One region of the Phytomonospora sp. NPDC050363 genome, then DNA from elsewhere that is predicted to be linked to it. Evidence: riboswitches for the same ligand, from Rfam matches in the RefSeq annotation. Region 1 holds a riboswitch; each other region holds the start of a gene.
The links. Region 1 has a riboswitch for cyclic di-AMP ahead of AB0I28_RS11840 (hypothetical protein). Riboswitches for the same ligand answer to the same signal wherever they lie in the genome.
Positions count from the first base shown of each region.

Region 2: linked by a shared signal. The riboswitch ahead of AB0I28_RS19085 (hypothetical protein) and the one ahead of AB0I28_RS11840 (hypothetical protein) in region 1 are both predicted to bind cyclic di-AMP.
Region 3: linked by a shared signal. The riboswitch ahead of AB0I28_RS15830 (NlpC/P60 family protein) and the one ahead of AB0I28_RS11840 (hypothetical protein) in region 1 are both predicted to bind cyclic di-AMP.
Region 4: linked by a shared signal. The riboswitch ahead of AB0I28_RS08780 (C40 family peptidase) and the one ahead of AB0I28_RS11840 (hypothetical protein) in region 1 are both predicted to bind cyclic di-AMP.

Region 1 covers NZ_JBFAKK010000004.1:153,723-157,926, forward strand. Annotated here, with positions in the region: gene AB0I28_RS11835 (Ig-like domain-containing protein) at 1-547, opposite strand, end outside; gene AB0I28_RS11840 (hypothetical protein) at 641-1,657, opposite strand; cyclic di-AMP (ydaO/yuaA leader) riboswitch at 1,661-1,805, opposite strand; gene AB0I28_RS11845 (ABC-F family ATP-binding cassette domain-containing protein) at 2,244-3,878, shown strand; gene AB0I28_RS11850 (hypothetical protein) at 4,009-4,204, shown strand, end outside.
Region 2 covers NZ_JBFAKK010000006.1:391,797-396,000, forward strand. Annotated here, with positions in the region: gene AB0I28_RS19075 (DUF305 domain-containing protein) at 1-84, opposite strand, end outside; gene AB0I28_RS19080 (hypothetical protein) at 152-520, opposite strand; gene AB0I28_RS19085 (hypothetical protein) at 617-1,618, opposite strand; cyclic di-AMP (ydaO/yuaA leader) riboswitch at 1,626-1,772, opposite strand; gene AB0I28_RS19090 (MBL fold metallo-hydrolase) at 1,962-3,074, shown strand; gene AB0I28_RS19095 (DNA-formamidopyrimidine glycosylase family protein) at 3,094-3,954, shown strand; gene AB0I28_RS19100 (hypothetical protein) at 3,947-4,204, opposite strand, start outside.
Region 3 covers NZ_JBFAKK010000005.1:275,530-279,733, reverse strand. Annotated here, with positions in the region: gene AB0I28_RS15845 (GNAT family N-acetyltransferase) at 1-104, opposite strand, end outside; gene AB0I28_RS15840 (hypothetical protein) at 145-1,101, opposite strand; gene AB0I28_RS15835 (metal-sensitive transcriptional regulator) at 1,124-1,408, opposite strand; cyclic di-AMP (ydaO/yuaA leader) riboswitch at 1,612-1,770, shown strand; gene AB0I28_RS15830 (NlpC/P60 family protein) at 1,782-2,717, shown strand; gene AB0I28_RS15825 (NlpC/P60 family protein) at 2,835-3,800, shown strand; gene AB0I28_RS15820 (TIGR02452 family protein) at 3,884-4,204, shown strand, end outside.
Region 4 covers NZ_JBFAKK010000003.1:152,027-156,230, forward strand. Annotated here, with positions in the region: gene AB0I28_RS08775 (RNA polymerase sigma factor) at 1-860, shown strand, start outside; gene AB0I28_RS08780 (C40 family peptidase) at 1,002-1,895, opposite strand; cyclic di-AMP (ydaO/yuaA leader) riboswitch at 1,926-2,065, opposite strand; gene mscL (large conductance mechanosensitive channel protein MscL) at 2,171-2,596, shown strand; gene AB0I28_RS08790 (fused MFS/spermidine synthase) at 2,559-3,407, opposite strand; gene AB0I28_RS08795 (Hsp70 family protein) at 3,410-4,204, opposite strand, start outside.

The DNA of each region.
Region 1 (4,204 bases):
CGAACAGGCGCTTCTCGACGCCCGCCCGGTTCTTCTTGTCGATGGCGTAGCCGTCCTTGAACTGGATCAGGACGGGCATGCCGACGCCGTACACGGCGCCGTCGGCGTTCCAAAGGTAGGCGCCGGCGCGCTGCTTCGGAGAGGCCATGGTGGTGAAGGTCGTCGTACCCGTCGACTCGACACCGTCGGCGCCCTTGGCGGTCACCGTCGCGGTGTAGGTCGTCTTGTACTTCAACGGGTCGGTGGGCACCCAGCTCGACTTGTCGAGCCGGAACTTGCCCTTCACACTGTCGCCCTTGTCGTTGACGAGCGTGACGGCGGTGACCTCACCGCCTTCGGCCGAAGCGGCGATCTCCGTGGAGACCGCGAGGCCCGTGCTGTCGGTGGGGGGTTCGATCGCCAGGGTCGGCCCGACGGGGGCCGAACTGGCCGTGTCCCCGGGAGACTTGGAGGCACCGTCGTCGCTGCAGGCGGCAAGGCCGGCGAGCGTGAAAGCCCCGGCGGTCGCGCCGAGGACAGCGCGACGCGAGGTCGTGGGTCGTTCCATAACGAACAAAGGTACAGCCCGAGGTCGAGCCGCCACCGCCCCACGACCCCTCACCGGGGTCATATGTGCGCGTGATGTGCGCGCGTTTTGTCCCTATCTGACGGAAAGGTGCACGTGGTTGGTGTGATCGGAGTTGGGTTCGCCACCCGCTCCGTCATAGGTCGTCCAGCCCTGACCGGGCATCCAGATTTTTCGGTACCAGATCACATAGAGGACACCGAGCGCGTCGGCGTGCTCCACGTACCATCCGGCGAGGTTGTCGCCGTATGCCTTCGCCTCCCCGTACGCCTCGCCGCCGAACCCGCCCGGAGTGACGGAGAAGTCACAGGCGCGGCCCTGCGGGTGCTCACCGAAACTGCCTCCCCGGTAGCAGGCGACGAAGCGGCTCCACCCGGCGATCTCGGTCTCCTCCAGGTTGTGGAGGGTCCGCGGGGTCAGGCAGCCGCTGGGGTTGGTCGGGTCCTGCTTGCTGCATCCCTCGCCGGGGAGGGAGCCGTTGGGATCGCGGTCGACCGGTCGCGGCGCGGGGGCGTCGGAGGTGGTCGGGCCGGTCGTGGCGTCGCCGCCGAAGGCCGCGATGGCCTGGGCCGCCTTCGACCGCTCCTTCTCCATCTTCTCGACGTTCTCCTTCTGCTCGGCGATCTCGTCGTCGAGCAGGGCGACCTTCGCCTCCAGGTCCTCGCGGGCGCCGGTCAGCTCCTTGATCTTCTTGGCGCTCTCCTCGCCGAGGTAGGAGACCAGGACCATGCCGTCGAGAGTGTCGTCGGGGGTCGAACTGGCCAGGAAGGCCTTCGCCGAACTCATGCCGCCGTTCTCGTACATGGCGCCGGCGATGTCGGCGACCTGTGCGGTGAGGACCTTGACGTCCTCCTCGCCCTCGACGACCTGCTTTTCGAGCTTGTCCTGCCGTTCCTTGGAGCCTTTGAGCGCGTCGCGGGCGTCGTTGTAGTTCCCGATCGCCTCGTCGAGCTGCTCGCGCATCTCTTTCGTGCCGCCCTCGTCGTCAGGGTCGGCGATCGCCGCGGGGGAGTTCACCAGCACGGCCAGCACGGTCACCAGAACGGCGACGAGCATGGCCGGCGCTGTGTCACGCCGATGGATCTTCGGCACGCATTCGCCTCTCTTGCCGACCGCCTACCGAGTTAGCTGACGGGCTCGGGCCAAGAGACGCCCTACCGCGCGAGGGTGCACGCGGATTCGCCCCGGGATTCGGTGGGTCCCCGGTTCGCCCCGAAGGGCGATTCGGCGGTGAACCGTCGCCGACGCTCAGCCGGAATGAACGCCTTAGGGGAGCAACGGTCCGGCGCCAGGCTACCGGACGCCGCAGCCCAGGTCAGGGCCCCACCATGCCGTCGCCGCGTGTGGGAACGGGGCGACACAGGGTGATCGGGGCGAGGGGGGCACAACGGGCATCCCGGTTGACGGCCGGCGCGATCATGCGGCAGAATCGACACATCTCGTCCCCGACCCGGGAGTCCGCCCAAGTGGAGAACTGACCGCCGGCGCTGAAAGTCCCTTGTGGTCCCCGCGACCCCTCTTCAGTGCCAACAGAAGCCGTGTCGAGCCGACGCTCCGCAGCCTCTGCCGGTCGTTCCCGCGCATCCCCTGTCCGCAGGGGTACGCCTCCGGTCGCCGACGCTGTCGCGCGCTCATCGCGGTATCGCCCGTCCCATCCGCGACGATCCCGGGAGCCCTCTTGCTACTTCGCACCACCGCAGTTTCCAAGGACTTCGGCCTGGAGCCCCTCTTCGCCCAAGTGAACCTCCTCGTCAACCCCGGCGACCGGATCGGCCTGGTCGGGCCGAACGGCGCCGGCAAGACCACCCTGCTCAAGATCCTCACCGGTGAGGAGCCCCCCACGGCCGGCCGCGTCGAACGCGGACCGCGCGTGCGGGTCGGCTATCTCGCCCAGCAGGTTCCCGACGCCGGGCAGACCGTCGGCGAGTTCCTTCGCGGCGGCGACCCGGAACTGCGCGACCTCACCCGGCGGATGGCCGAGCTGGAGAAGGCGCTCGCCGAGGGCGGTGACGTGCTCGACGAGTACGGCGCGGTCCAGGAGCGCTGGGTGGCGCGTTCGGGCTGGACCTTCGAGTCGCGGCTGGCCGAGGTGCGCGAGCGTCTCGACATCACCGCGCTGCCGGAGGATCTGGCGGTCACCGAGGTGAGCGGCGGTGAGCAGTCCAGGCTGATGCTGGCGCGCCTGCTGCTGTCGGCGCCCGACGTGCTGCTCCTCGACGAGCCGACGAACCATCTCGACGCCGAGGGCAGTGCCTGGCTGGGGGAGTGGCTGCGCGGTTTCGGCGGCGGGGTGGTCATCGCCAGCCATGACCGGGCGCTGCTCGACCGGGCGGTGACGCGCGTCGTCGAGATCGACGGCATCAACGAGGAACCGCAGCTCTACGAGGGCGGCTATACCGCCTACCGGGTGGAGAAGCAGCGCCGGTGGGAGCGGCGGCTGCTGGACTTCGAGGCGCAGGAGAAGGACCGGGTGCGCTGGGAGGCCGACATCGAGCGGACCAAGGGCCACGCTCTCGGGGTCGAGCTGACCACGCACAACGACCGGATGCGCCGCTACGCCAAGAAGGTGGCGAAGAAGGCCAAGGCGCGCGAGCGGCGGTTGCAGCGGCAGATGCAGTCGGTGCGCTGGATCGCCGAACCGCGGACCCGGCCGAGGCTGGTGCTGGCCTTCCCGCCGGCCGAGGCGGGTGAGGGGCCGCCGCTGGTCGCCGAGGGTCTGACCGTCCACCGTGGAGGGAGGGCGATCCTCGACGGCGTCGACCTGACCGTCGGGGCGGGCGACCGGATCGTGGTCACCGGCCGCAACGGCGCCGGCAAGTCGACGCTCCTGCGGGCGCTGGCGGGCGAGTTCGACTCCGGCGAGGTGCGTGCGGCGGTGGCGCCCAGCGTGCTGCCGCAGTCGCACGACGGCCTGCGCGCGGGCCGCACGGGCCGGATGAGCGTGCTCGACTTCTTCCGCTCGCGGGTGCCCGTCTACATCGACGAGGCCGAGGAGTTGCTCGGCGGTTACCTATTCGGGGAGGACGAGCGCACGGCGACCCTGTCCACTTTGTCCGGAGGTGAGCTCCAGCGGCTACTCCTGGCGGTCCTGGTGAACAGCGCCACACCCGTGCTGCTTCTCGACGAACCGACCAACCATCTCGACTTCGACTCGCTCGATGTGATCGAGGAGGCCATGCGGGCCTACCAGGGAACTCTCGTGCTGGTGACCCATGATGCGTACTTCGCCGAACGGGCCGGTGTCCGTCGACAGTGGACGGTCGCTGACGGAAAGGTGACCGAACTGTTGTCATTGGACACTTGCGCTGAGTAGCGAACATCGGTGAACATAGATATGTCACTGGGTCGTAACCGAACGAAATGCCCAACCCGGTGGACTACTCGGTGACACTGGCGACGTACGAGTGGGCGGGGAGCGCATCGTGTGGGGCAGGCATCCTGTGATGGCGGCCGACGTGGCCGCCGCGCAAAGTGACATCGTCGGATTCGTCGGGGGCGTACTGGCCCTCGCCTTGGTGACCACCGCGATCCTGATCGCGTTTCGCCACCGCCGCAGAACCGCTGACGCGGACGGCGACCCGGGCGTGCCCGGAAGTCGCCGGACTCCGGTTCCCGACGGCGGCGAGGCCCTGCCTCCGC
Region 2 (4,204 bases), on a different contig from region 1:
GGCGCCGCAGGCGGCCAGTGCGAGGACGGCGATCGCGGCGCTCGCCGTCATGAGGGCACGACGGAGCGTGATGAGGCGGTTCATGTCGTTTCTCCTGTTCGGTGTTCGGATCGAGGCGTGACTCGTGGCCGCGTGCGGCCCGGTCGCCGGCCTATATGCGAAGCACCGTCAGTTCGGCGATGACCAGCCCCCGGGGGATGAGACGGGGTGGTCCGTGTCCGGCGGCGGCCGGGGTGCGGCGTCGCCGGGCGGCGAGGTCGGCGCGCCGGACGCGGACGGCGAGCAGTGCCACCACCAGGACGGCGGCGGTGAGCACGGCGAGGCACATTTCGACGGAGACGGCGGGGCTGGGGGCGGGCGCGGCGAGCGTCGGCGAAGCGCCGGTCGGCTCGGCCGGCTCGTGGACGACGTGATCGGCGCCGCCGTGCGCGACAGGGGCATGCCCGCCGCCGTGGTGGCCGATGGTGTGCATCCAGCCGAGTCCGAGAACGACGGCGATCAGGAGGAGCAGTCTCGGCACCGTCGTCACCCCTCTCACAGCACCTGGAGCCATACCCCTAGCGGGTATGGCTCCAGACTATACCCCCCACGCGTATATGTCGCGGGGAGGGAGGGGTCAGATCATCGAGAGGTGGACGTGGTTGGTGTGCGCCGAGGCCGGATCGCCGCCGCCGCTGTAGGGCCCCCAGCCGAAGCCGCGCTCCCAGATCTGGCGGTACCAGATCACGTACTTCACGCCCAGACGGTCGGCGTGCTTGACGAACCACCCGGCAAGGCTGTCGCCGTACTCCTTGTCGCCACCGCCGGCGTCCTCCGACTTGAAACCGCCCGGGGCGGCCGAGAAGTCGCAGGCCTTCCCCAGCGGATGGTCACCGCCACCACCTCCCCGGAAGCACGAGACGTAGCGCTGGAACCCGGCGATGGTGGCCTGGTCGCGCGCGTGCTTCAGCCGAGGGCTGATGCAGGAGTCGGTCGTGGAGTCGTTGACCGAGCAGCCTTCGTCCGGGTAGGACCCGTCGGGGTTGCGCGGCGCCGGGTCGGGCACGCGCGCGTTGTCGGTCGACGGACCCTGCGCGTTGTTGCCGCCGCTGCCGGCCAGTTGGTCGGCGGCGGCGTTGCGCGCGTCCTCCATCTTGCCGAGGGCCTTGGTCTGGTTCTCGATCTCCTCCTTGAGGAGCTCCTCCTCGGCGGCCAGCTCCTCGCGCGTCTCGACGAGCCGGTTGACCGTCTTGGCGCTCTCGTCGCCGAGGTAGTTGACGATCATGGCCCGGTCGATGGCCAGATCGAGTGACTCGGCACCGAGGACGGCCGTCACCGAGCTGAGGTTGCCGCCCGCATAGGCGGCCGCGGCGATCTGCTCGACCTGCGCGCTCAGCTCGGTCACCTTGGTCTTGTTCTTCTTGATCTGCTTCTCGACGGTCTTCTCGCGCTTCTCGGCGGCCTTGAGCTCTTCCTCGGCCTCGATGTAGTCCGAGATCGCCTTTTCCAGGGTGGAGTCGAGATCGCCCTCGTCGGGGTCGGCCAGCGCCGTGCCGGGGATCGCGGTCGAAAGAAGCACCAGCGCCACGGCGAACAGCGTCAACGGCAGCCACCGGCGCCGGACGGACAGTGGGGTCACGTGTAGTCCTTCTACTCGGCACCGCCTACCGGGTTAGCTGACGGGTTCGGGCCGAAGGTCGCCCTACCGCTCGCGCGGATTCACCCCGGTTCCCCGTGGGACGAGGAGGTGGTTCCCCGGTTCGCCCCGGGAGGCGATTCGGCGGCGGCCACCGTCGACGCCCTGCGTGGCGTCGGGTCGCCGGCGGCCTGGCAGCCACCGTACCGGAAGCGCACCGCCGTCTACTAGGCGAGTTCGTAGAGGTCACGGTGACGCAACGTGCGATCGGCGCGATCCTCAGCCCGGTCTCAGCGAAGTCAATAAGGTTTGAACAACCGTTCCCGACTACGAAGGCGAGCCGCCCATGGCGAGCACCCGACGCACCGCCCGGATCATCGCGCTGGCGGCCGCCGCCGCAGCGGCAGGTGCCGCGGCATGGCGATTCCGCGACATTCCCGCCGCCCTCGGCCGGCGGCCGAGCGGCGAACGCCTCGCGCGCATCGAGTCGTCACCGCAGTTCCGCGACGGCGCCTTCCACAACGCCGGCGGGCTCGGCGCGGCCACGATCACCGGCATCCGCTCGGTCATCCGCGACCGCCGCGCCAACAAGGCCCCGACGAAGCCGCTGCTGCCGGTGCCGCTCGCGACGCCCGATCCCGCTCCGGGGCCAGGCGCGCACGTCACCTGGTACGGGCACGCCTCGGCGCTCGTCGACCTCGACGGCACCCGCGTCCTGCTCGACCCCGTCTGGGGCGACCGCTGCTCCCCCAGCCTGGTGACCGGGCCACGCCGCCTCCACCCCTCGCCGGCCGCGCTCGAAGACCTCCCGCACATCGACGCCGTGCTCATCTCCCACGACCATTACGACCACCTCGACATGCCCACGATCAAGGCGATCGCGCGCGACCGGACCGCGCCCTTCCTGGTCCCGCTGGGCATCGGCGCGCACCTGGAGAGCTGGGGCGTGCCGGCCGAGCGGATCGTCGAGATGGACTGGGACGACGCGCACGCCGTCGGCGACGTGACACTGACGCTCACCGCCGCGCAGCATTTCTCCGGGCGCGGACTCAAGCGCAACACGAGCCTGTGGGGCTCCTGGGTGATCGCCGGACCCCGCCACCGGGTGTTCTACACCGGCGACTCCGGCTACTTCGACGGCTACCGGGCGATCGGCGCCGCTCACGGCCCCTTCGACGCCACCCTCGTCCAGATCGGCGCCTACAGCCCGGCCTGGCCGGACATCCACATGACGCCCGAGGACGCCGCCCGGGCCCACCTCGACCTCAACGGCGGGCTGCTCATCCCCGTCCACTGGTGCACTTTCGACCTCGCGTTCCACGCGTGGGGCGAGCCCGTCGACCGCCTGTGGCGCGAGGCGAAGGCACGCGGGATCTCCCTCACGGTGCCCCGGCCGGGCCAGACCGTCGACGTGGCGAACGCGCCCGAACCTGACGGATGGTGGCAGGGGCTGGCCTGATCGGTGCCAGACTGGACGCATGCCGGAGCTGCCCGAGGTCGAGGCGCTCGCGCGGTTCCTCGCCGCGCGCACGCGCGGGTATGAGGTCGTGCGGGTCGACGTCGCGTCGATCTCGGTGCTCAAGACCTACGACCCGCCGCCCACGGCACTGCACGGGCGCACTGTCGAGGCCGTCGGCAGGCACGGGAAGTTCCTCGACCTCGACCTGGGAGGAGCGCACCTGATCGTCCACCTGGCCCGGGCCGGCTGGCTGCACTGGCGCGACAAGCTCCCACCCCGGCCACTGGGGCCGGGCAAGGGGCCGGTCGCGCTGCGCGTCGTGCTGGAGGACGGTTCGGGCTTCGACCTGACCGAGCAGGGCACGAAGAAGCGCCTGGCGGTCTACATAGTCGACGACCCCGCCAAGGTGCCCGGCATCGCCGCGCTCGGTCCCGACCCCCTCGCCGAGGGCTTCACCGTCGAGAGGTTCGCCGCCCTGCTGAAAGGAAAGCGCACGCAGATCAAGGGCCTCCTGCGCGACCAGAAGGTCATCGCCGGGATCGGCAACGCCTACTCCGACGAGATCCTGCACGTGGCGAAGATGTCGCCGTTCAAGACCGCGAACACGCTCACCGAGAACGACGTGCGAAACCTCTACGACGCCATGGTCGGCACGCTGCGCGAGGCGACCGCCGACGCCGGTGACCTCGCCGCGGGCGACCTCAAGGCGCACAAGAAGGAGACGATGCGGGTCCACGGGCGCACCGGGCAGCCCTGTCCGGTCTGCGGCGACACGATCCGCGAGGTCTCCTTCGCCGACTCCTCGCTCCAGTACTGCCCGACCTGCCAGACGGGCGGGAAACCGCTCGCCGACCGCCGGATGTCGAAACTGCTCAAGTGATCGCGGCGACCAGCCCGGCGACGTGGCCGGCGACCACGCGTGGACGGGTGAACACCGCGAGGTGGTCGGCGTCCTCCCGCACGACCGGCCAGGACGAGGCCTCCGCCGCCGCGGCCTGCTCCTCGTACCCATCGCTCAGCCGCAGGTAGGCGCCCGGGAAGGGCGCGTCGTGCTCCGGCGCGGTCTCGCCGAAGTAGGACAGCGGCAAGCGGGGCAACTCGGCCAGGAAGTCGGCGCGCGGGCCCGCGTC
Region 3 (4,204 bases), on a different contig from region 1:
GCGGAGTCGCGCAGCTCGTCGAGCCGGGCTGCGTCGTGGATGCGGGAGACGGCGGGCCAGTCGTCATCGGCGTAGGCGCGGATGACGGGTGCCGAGGGGAGCATCCGGCCATGCTCGCCGCACTTGGCGGCGGCGGCAAGCGGATTACTCGACCACGACGACGTAGTCGGCGGTGTGGACCTTCCCGTCGACCTGGAAGTCGAGGTAGAGGCGGTAGGTGCCCGGGGTCGGCGCGGTGACCCAGAACTTCACGGCCCCGTCGAACAACTGGGGTTCGGGGTGGACGTGCACGAAGCCGAGGTCGCCGTCGCGCAGGGCCACGAGGTGGCCGAAGGCGCCGAGGTAGGGCTGGAGTCCGACCGGCCGCCCGTCGCGGGTCACGGTGAACAGGACCGGGCTGGCGACGCCAGGTGTGGCGGTGCCCGACATCGCGGCGGTCAAACCGTCCACAGTCGACTCGACGGCCGGGGCCGGGAGCTTCTCGGGGCGGTAGTCGCCGGAGACGGCGAGGTCGGCGCCGAGGGTGACCGCGGTCTGGGTGCCGGCGGCGTCGATCGCGGTGAAGTCGGCGTACATGCGGTAGGGGCCGGGGTCGGCGAGGGCCGCCTCGACGCTCCACGTTCCGTCGGGGGCCATCTCCGGGTGCAGGTGCCGGTAGTCGCCGAAGTCGCGGCGGACAACGAAGAAGTGCATGGACTTCTCGTGCACGACGGCGAACTCGGTGGCCGGTGTGCCGTCGGCGCGCAGGATCTGGAAGGAGATCGACTGCGGATCGCCGGCGGCGCCGAACTCGTCGGCGGCGGGGGCGAGGGTGTAGCCGGAGGCGGAGATCTCCAGGCCGCCGAGCGCGGGCGCGCCGCCGGCGGAGCCGCCCGCGCCGATGGTGCCGCCGTGGATGTGGCCGTCGGCGGCGACGACGGGTCCGCCGCCCTGCGGTGGGGCGGCGGCGCTCTGGTCGCCGGCGTTCTGCCCGGGATCGCCGGGGTAGGTGGACACCGGGCCGAGGACACGGCCGACGCCGACGCCCATCAGGACGGCGAGCACGAGCACGCCGACGTAGATGGGCAGCTTCGGATCTACTTTCCTGCCGCCGGTCTTCATGGGGTGAAGGGTACGCAGAGCGCTAGGAGCGAACGAGCCGGGCGATCGCGTCGGAGGCCTCTTTCACTTTCGCCGCGGCGGCGTCGGCATCGGTGCCGGCCTCCATGACGCAGTGGCCGATATGGCCTTCGAGCAGACTCACGGCGACGGCTTTGAGCGCTTTGTCGGCCGCCGAGATCTGGGTGAGGATGTCGATGCAGTACTCGTCGCCCTCGACCATGCGCTGGAGTCCGCGGACCTGCCCTTCGATCCGGCGAAGCCGCGAAAGGAGCGCCTTCTTGTCCGTGCTGTACCAATAGTCCGCCATGCCGCTCACCTCTGCATTTTCGCCGTCCGTATACCCCACCCCCCTATCGTACACGACCGCAGGGGGTCATCCTCGCAGTACGATGCGCCCACGGGCTGTGCCATTCGAGGGATTGAAGTACGTCACGACTTGATATCGACCGTCGACTCACCCTACTCTTGGGCTCCGTCAGCCCGGACCCCTTGCCACCACCCCGGTGACACCGGGCGACACCGCCGAATCACCGACGCTCACGCGCCACCCCCAGGTGAACCGGGGAACCACGCCATTGGGGCGAATCCTGCCGCACAACGCAGGTAGGGCGATGCTTCTTCCCGCCCGAGCCCGTCAGCTAACCCGGTAGGCGGTTCGAGGAAGAAGGAGCCGACCACCGGTGCGAATCCGTTATGTCGCCCTGGCCGCGGCAGCGGCAGCTCTTGCGCTGCTGTTCACCGCAAGCCCCGCACATGCGGACCCCAGCCTCGACGAGATCGAAGAACAGGTCGAGAAAAAGGGCGACGAGCTAGAGAAGATCACCGAGCAGTACAACGCCGCCCGGGAGAATCTCAAGAAGGCCGAGAAGCGCCAAAAAGAGATCGAGAAGGCGCTGATCCCCCTGGCCGAGTCGGTCGCCGCCGCGCAAGATGAGGTCGACGCGATCGCTTCGAGCACCTATACCGGCGGCAACCTCAGCCAGGTCAACATCATGCTGTCGGGCTCCCCCGACGAGACGATCGAGCGACTCTCGCTGATCAGTCAACTCGGGCAGACGCAGATCTCCGAGATCCGCTCCTTCAACGAGGCCACCACCGCCCTCCACACCGAGGAGGAGTCGCTGGCGACCACGATCAAGGAGCAGGAGGATCTCAAGAAGGAGATCAAGGAGAAGAAGGACAAGATCGAGGGCGACCTCGACGAACTGCTCGCCATGCAAGACCAGCTGGCGCCGCCGCCCAGCGGCCCCGGCAAGCCCCCGCCGCCCAGCGGCCGCGCGGGCGACGCGGTGCAGTTCGCCTACGACCAGATCGGCGAACCCTACGGCTACGGCGATGCCGGTCCGGGCTCATGGGACTGCTCCGGTCTGACCCAAGGCGCCTGGGGAGCGGCGGGCGTCGGCCTGTCGCACAACACGAACATGCAGTGGAACGAGGTCCCGCACGTGAGCCGCGACGAACTCGCCCCCGGTGACCTGGTGTTCTACAACGGACTCAGCCATGTCGCCATCTATGCCGGCGAGAACGTCATCGTGCACGCCCCACAACCGGGGCAGTCGGTGACGACCGCACCGCTCGACTCCATGTCGATCGACGGATTCGGCCGGCCCAGCTAGACCCGTTCGCACGAACCCGGACACCTCGTCTCAAAGCAACCCGGGGGTGGTACGCTACGGCGCTGACCCCACACAACCTGTCACCACCCCCGGGGACCTTTGAAGGAGCCGGTCATCATGACCACTCCGGTGCCGACCCGGTATCTCGCAACAATCTCCAGACTCCTGTTCACCGGCGCGGTCGTCACCGCGCTCGCCCTTTCTCCGTCGGCGGCGCATGCCGACCCCACATTGGACGAACAGATCGACACCGCTTCCCACGACCTCGAAGTCGTCGTGGAGCAGTACAACAAGGCCGCCGAGGAACTCGACGCGGTCAACGAGCGCTCCGAGGAGATCGACAACGCCCTCGGCCCGCTGCGCGAACTCATGGCCGCCAACGACGACAACCTCAGCGCGATCGCCATGCACTACTACCAGACCGGCGGTCTGAGCCAGCTCAACGCGATGCTCTCCGGTCACGCCGACGAGCTCGCCGAGCGCCTCACGACGCTGGACTTCCTGGCCTGGCAGGAGGACCGCGAACTCACCGGACTCCTGGAGACCCAGCGGGCCCTGGAGTCGGAGCGGACCACCATCGCCGAACTGCGCGTCGAGAAGGAGCGCCTGGAGAAGGAGCTCGCCGAGAAGCGCGGCACGATCGAGACCGAACTCTCCCGGCTGACGACGCTGCGCGACGGCGCCTCCTTCACCTACAACGAGGGCCGCACCTACACACTGGGCTCACTGCCCGCCGGTGGCGACGGCTCCGAGGCGGTCCGGTACGCCCACAGCGCGCTGGGCACCCCCTACCAGTGGGGCGGGTCCTCGCCGGGCGGTTACGACTGCTCGGGGCTGACCTCGGCGGCGTGGAGCAGTGCCGGCGTGGCCCTGCCGCACAACGCGGCCATGCAATGGGACTCGGTCCGCAAGGTCGACCGCGACGCGGTCAAACCGGGCGACCTGGTCTTCTACTACAACGACATCCACCACGTCGGCATCTACGCCGGCGAAGGGAAGATCATCCACGCGCCCGAAGCCGGGCAGAACGTCCGGGTGTCCCCTGTGGACTCCATGCCGGTGTACGGCTTCGGCAGGCCCTGACGACGAGCGAGGACGCGCCCCGGCCACCTGGTCGGGGCGTTTTCTCGTTGTGCGGCCGGCGATGCGGCGCATAGCCTGCGGGCATGAGCGGCAGACTGCGCGAGATCGCCCGCCGGACCGTCGAGATCGCCGAGGCCGGCTGCTACGAGACCCCCTCGGGACGCACGATGGACATCGACGTCGCGGGTGCCGTCCGCGAGACCAGGTGCCACGAACCCGGGGACTCACCGCGGCCGAGCGGATCGCGGGCCGAGCCGGTCGTCGAGGTCACCGCGGAGTCCACTTTGGAGGCAGCGCGGCGGCTGGCGCCCGACGTCGCCGCCCTCGTGTTCGCGTCGGCCAAGAACCCCGGGGGCGGCTTCCTGGGGGGCGCGCAGGCCCAGGAGGAGGCCGTGGCGCGGTCG
Region 4 (4,204 bases), on a different contig from region 1:
CCCTGCGCCTGCTCGGCGGCCTGTCCACCACCGAGATCGCCCGCGCCTTCCTCGTCGCCGAGACGACCATGGCCCAGCGCCTCGTCCGCGCCAAGGGCAAGATCCGCGACGCCCGCATCCCCTACCGCGTACCCCGCGACGCCGACCTGCCCGACCGCCTCGCCGCCGTGCTCGCCGTCGTCTACCTGATCTTCACCGAGGGGCACACCGCCACCTCCGGCGCGGACCTCGTCCGCGGTGACCTCTGCGCGGAGGCCGTCCGGCTCGGCCGGCTCCTCCACGAACTCATGCCCGACGAGCCCGAGGTGACCGGACTGCTCGCGCTGATGCTGCTCGTCGACTCCCGCCGGGCCGCGCGGACCGCCCAGGACGGACGGCCGGTCCTGCTCGCCGACCAGGACCGCCGTCGCTGGGACCGGGCGGCGATCGCCGAGGGGCACGCGCTGGTGCGCCGTTGCCTGCGCCGGGGCAGTCCCGGGCCCTACCAGTTCCAGGCGGCGATCAACGCCGTGCACGCCGACGCGGCCACCGCCGCCGACACCGACTGGCGCCAGATCCTCGCCCTCTACGACCAGCTCCTCGCCTTCGCGCCCAACCCGGTCGCGGCGCTGCATCGGGCGGTCGCGGTCGCCGAGATCGACGGTCCGGGCGCGGGGCTGGCACTCGTCGACGCGCTCGACCTCGACGGACACCACGTCTTCCACGCGGTTCGGGCCGACCTGCTGCGCCGGCTCGGTCGCCGGACCGCGGCGGCCGAGGCGTACCGGCGTGCGCTCGCGCTCAGCAGCAACGAGTCGGAGCGGGCCTTCCTGCGCGACAGGCTCACCGAAGTCGGGAACACGCCGACGCCCGGGCCGTAGGAAGGCCCGGGCGTCGGCGCGGTCGATGCCGCCCGGCCGCGCGGGGTCAGCGCGTGCGTGCGGCCGGGCGGGCGCCCAGGGCTTGTCTTGTGGGTGCGATGAAACCGCCGTGTCCCCGCAGGGAGCCCACCGGACGAGCTCTTACACCCGGCGGAAACCGTCGGGGGTCATCATGTCGATGTCGGAGATCTTCACCGACTCGCCCGGCTGGGGCGCGTGGATGACCTTGCCGTCGCCGACGTAGATGCCCACGTGCCCGAGACCGGCGTAGAACACCAGGTCCCCGGCGCGCAGCTCACCGCGCGAGATCGACGTGGTGGCGTTCCACTGGTCGACGGTGTAGTGCGGCAGGGACACGCCCGCGGCCGCCCACGCGGCCATGGTCAGGCCGGAGCAGTCGTAGCCGTCCGGGCCGGTCGCGCCGAAGACGTACGGGATGCCGATGGCGCCGTAGGCGAAGGAGACCGCCTGGCCCGCCTTGCCCGACACCGCCGGGATCTCGCCGTCGTAGGTGCTCGACGAGGTCTCGGCCTGCTCCTCGGCCAGCTTGTTCTCCAGCTCCTCCTTCTCCTCGGCCAGCTTCGACACCGTCTTCTTGGCCGCGACCAGATCGGTGTTGAGCTGATCCTTGGCCGCGTTGGCCTCGGCGATCGCCGTCGCGGCGTCGTCGACGGCCTGCGACTGCTCGCGGGCCAGGTCGGAGAGGTCGGTGAGCTGGCTGAGCAGCGTGCCGCTGTCGTCGAGCGTGGTGGCCGGGGAGCCGATCAGCGCGACGGCGCTGTCGATGGCCCGGTCGGAACCGGCGATGGTGTCCTCAAGGGCCTTGATCCGCTCGACGAGGTCGTCGCGCTTCTCGACGGCCTTCTTGTAATCGGTCGAGGCGGTGTCCAGTTTGTCCTCTGTGCTCGGCGCCGCCTGCGCCATGCCGGGGGCGAGGAGGGTCGCGACGATCGCGCCGGTGAAAACACCGGCACAGGTCGCGGTGCGGATCAGGCCGCGAGTCCGGGTCTTGCTGATTCGTCTGTTTCCAGGCAACTTGCAGTCGTCTGCCGACAAGACGGCAACCCTTCTTCCATCAAGCCGCTTACCGGGTTAGCTGACGGGTTCGGGCCGGAAGATCGCCCTACCGCGCTCGGCGCGGATTCACCCCAGTACTCGGTGGGTCCCCGATTCGCCTCGGTGCGGCGACTCAGCGGCACTCGCACGGTCACTCCCTTGCTGGGAGTGAGGAGTACCGTACGAGCCCGGTGACGCTAACCGAGAGTGTTCGCGATTGCCTATGGTGCAGTGGAATAGCCCACACGCAATACGTGGCGATCACGGAGCAATCGGACCGCCTCTGGCAGGATGTGCTGATGCTCAAGGGTTTCAAGGAATTCCTCTTTCGCGGCAACGTCGTCGACCTGGCCGTCGCCGTCGTCATGGGCGCCGCCCTCACGGCCATGGTCACCGCATTCACCGGTGCGTTCCTCACGCCCCTGATCACACTGGTCACGGGTGGTTCGGAGAACGGTGGCAAATTCACCGTCAACGGTGTGGACTTCCCCTATGGGACGTTCATCGACGCCGTCATCACCTTCGTCTTGACCGCGGTGGTCATCTACTTCATAGTCGTTTTGCCCGTCCGCAAGGTGATGGAACGGATGAGGCGCCAGGAGGAGGCCGAAAAGGACGAGCAGCTCGAACTGCTCCGGGAGATCAGGGACGAGCTGCGCCGCGGGAACTCCGCTTCCTGACCCCTCGCCCGGTTTGCGGCCACAATCCCGGGGGCGCCGGGGACGCCACGGCACCGCCGTCGGTGTTCACCGGTGCTCCTTTTCCGAACCTGGCGAATTCGTCGCCGTCGAGAAAGCCGGTGGGAAACACGTCGCCGGCTGCGCGACGGGCGATGGCGGCGTCGTCGAAGGGCCGGTCGGATCCGCACAGCACGATGTTGCCGAAACGGCGTCCCCGCAGGACGGTCGTCCCGCCGAGGAGGCGGCCCTGGCCGAAGACCGAGCCGATCGTCGCCGCCAGCGAACGGGTGTACTTCAGCGGTCCGCCGTCGCCGGCGTTCATCAGCAGGCTGCCGCCGGTCCTCAGCACGCGGGACACGTCGGCGAAGAACTCGGCCGTGGTCAGGTGCGGCGGGGTGACGTTGTCGGCGAACACGTCGAGGACGATCACGTCGTAGCAGTCGTCGGGCGCGGCGGCCAGCTGCTCGCGGGCGTCGCCGATGCGCACCTTCACCTTGCCGCGCTTGGGAAGCGGCGCCTTCTCCCGGACCAGCGCGACCAGTTCGGCGTCGATGTCGACGGCCTGCTGGTACGAGCCGGGCCTCTTCGCCGCGACGTACCGTGGCAGCGTGAGCGCCCCGGCCCCCAGGTGCAGCACCCGCAGCGGCTCGCCCGAGGGGGCGAGGGAGTCGACCACATAGGACAGATAGCGGATGTAGTCGAACTCGAGGTGCAGCGGGTCGTCGAGGTCCACATGGGACTGTTCCGAGTCGCCGACGTACAGGTAGAAGCGGTTCGGGCGCTCGGGGTCGGGTTCCATGCGGGCGGTCATCGTCAGATGGAGTATTCCTGGAAGAGCTTGTCGAGGTCGGTGACCTTGGCGTCGGATCCCCAGCCGGCGATGGCCACGCCGACGTCGGGGTAGTAGGAGTAGCTGCCGTCGATGGCCACGTAGGGGATCGAGTACTCGTCGGTGCCGGACTTGCCCGACCCGTTGAAGGTGTCCTTCAGGCCGAACGACGAGGCGACGTCCTTCTCGAAGTCCTCGCCGCCGCTGTCGACGAACAGGATGCTGCCGGCCTTGTACTCGTCCTCGACGTCGGTGTCGAAGCTGCAGTAGACGCGGGCGGGCTCCTCGCCGATCTTGTCGAGGGCGCGCGTGAAGCCGCCGCTCTCCGGGCCCTGCCAGGCCTCACCGGAGTCGGAGACCCAGCACTCGTTGAGCGCCTTCTTCCACGGTTCGAAGAAGGAGCTGAGCGCCGAGGGCACCGAGGCGCTGCCGTTCATGACCGGGCCGTCGTCGCTGAGGTCGGTGAAGAAGTCGCCGAAGATCCCCGACGTGACGCTCGGCTTGATGAACGTGCCGTAGCAGCAGAAGCCGAGCAGGGCCACGATGACCAGTGCGATGATGGGGCCGCGCTTGCGGTTCCTGCGCGGCACGAACACCGGCTGCTGCTGCTGGTGCACCGGTACCGCGTAGGGAACCTGGATGATCTGCGGCTGCGGCGGAGGCTGCGGCGCGCGCTGCACCGGCGGCAGGATCGGCGGTCGCGGCGGCGGGGGAGTGTAGGCCTGCTGCTGGGGCGGTGGCGTGTACGCGTTGGGCGCGTGCTGCTGCTGCTGTTGCTG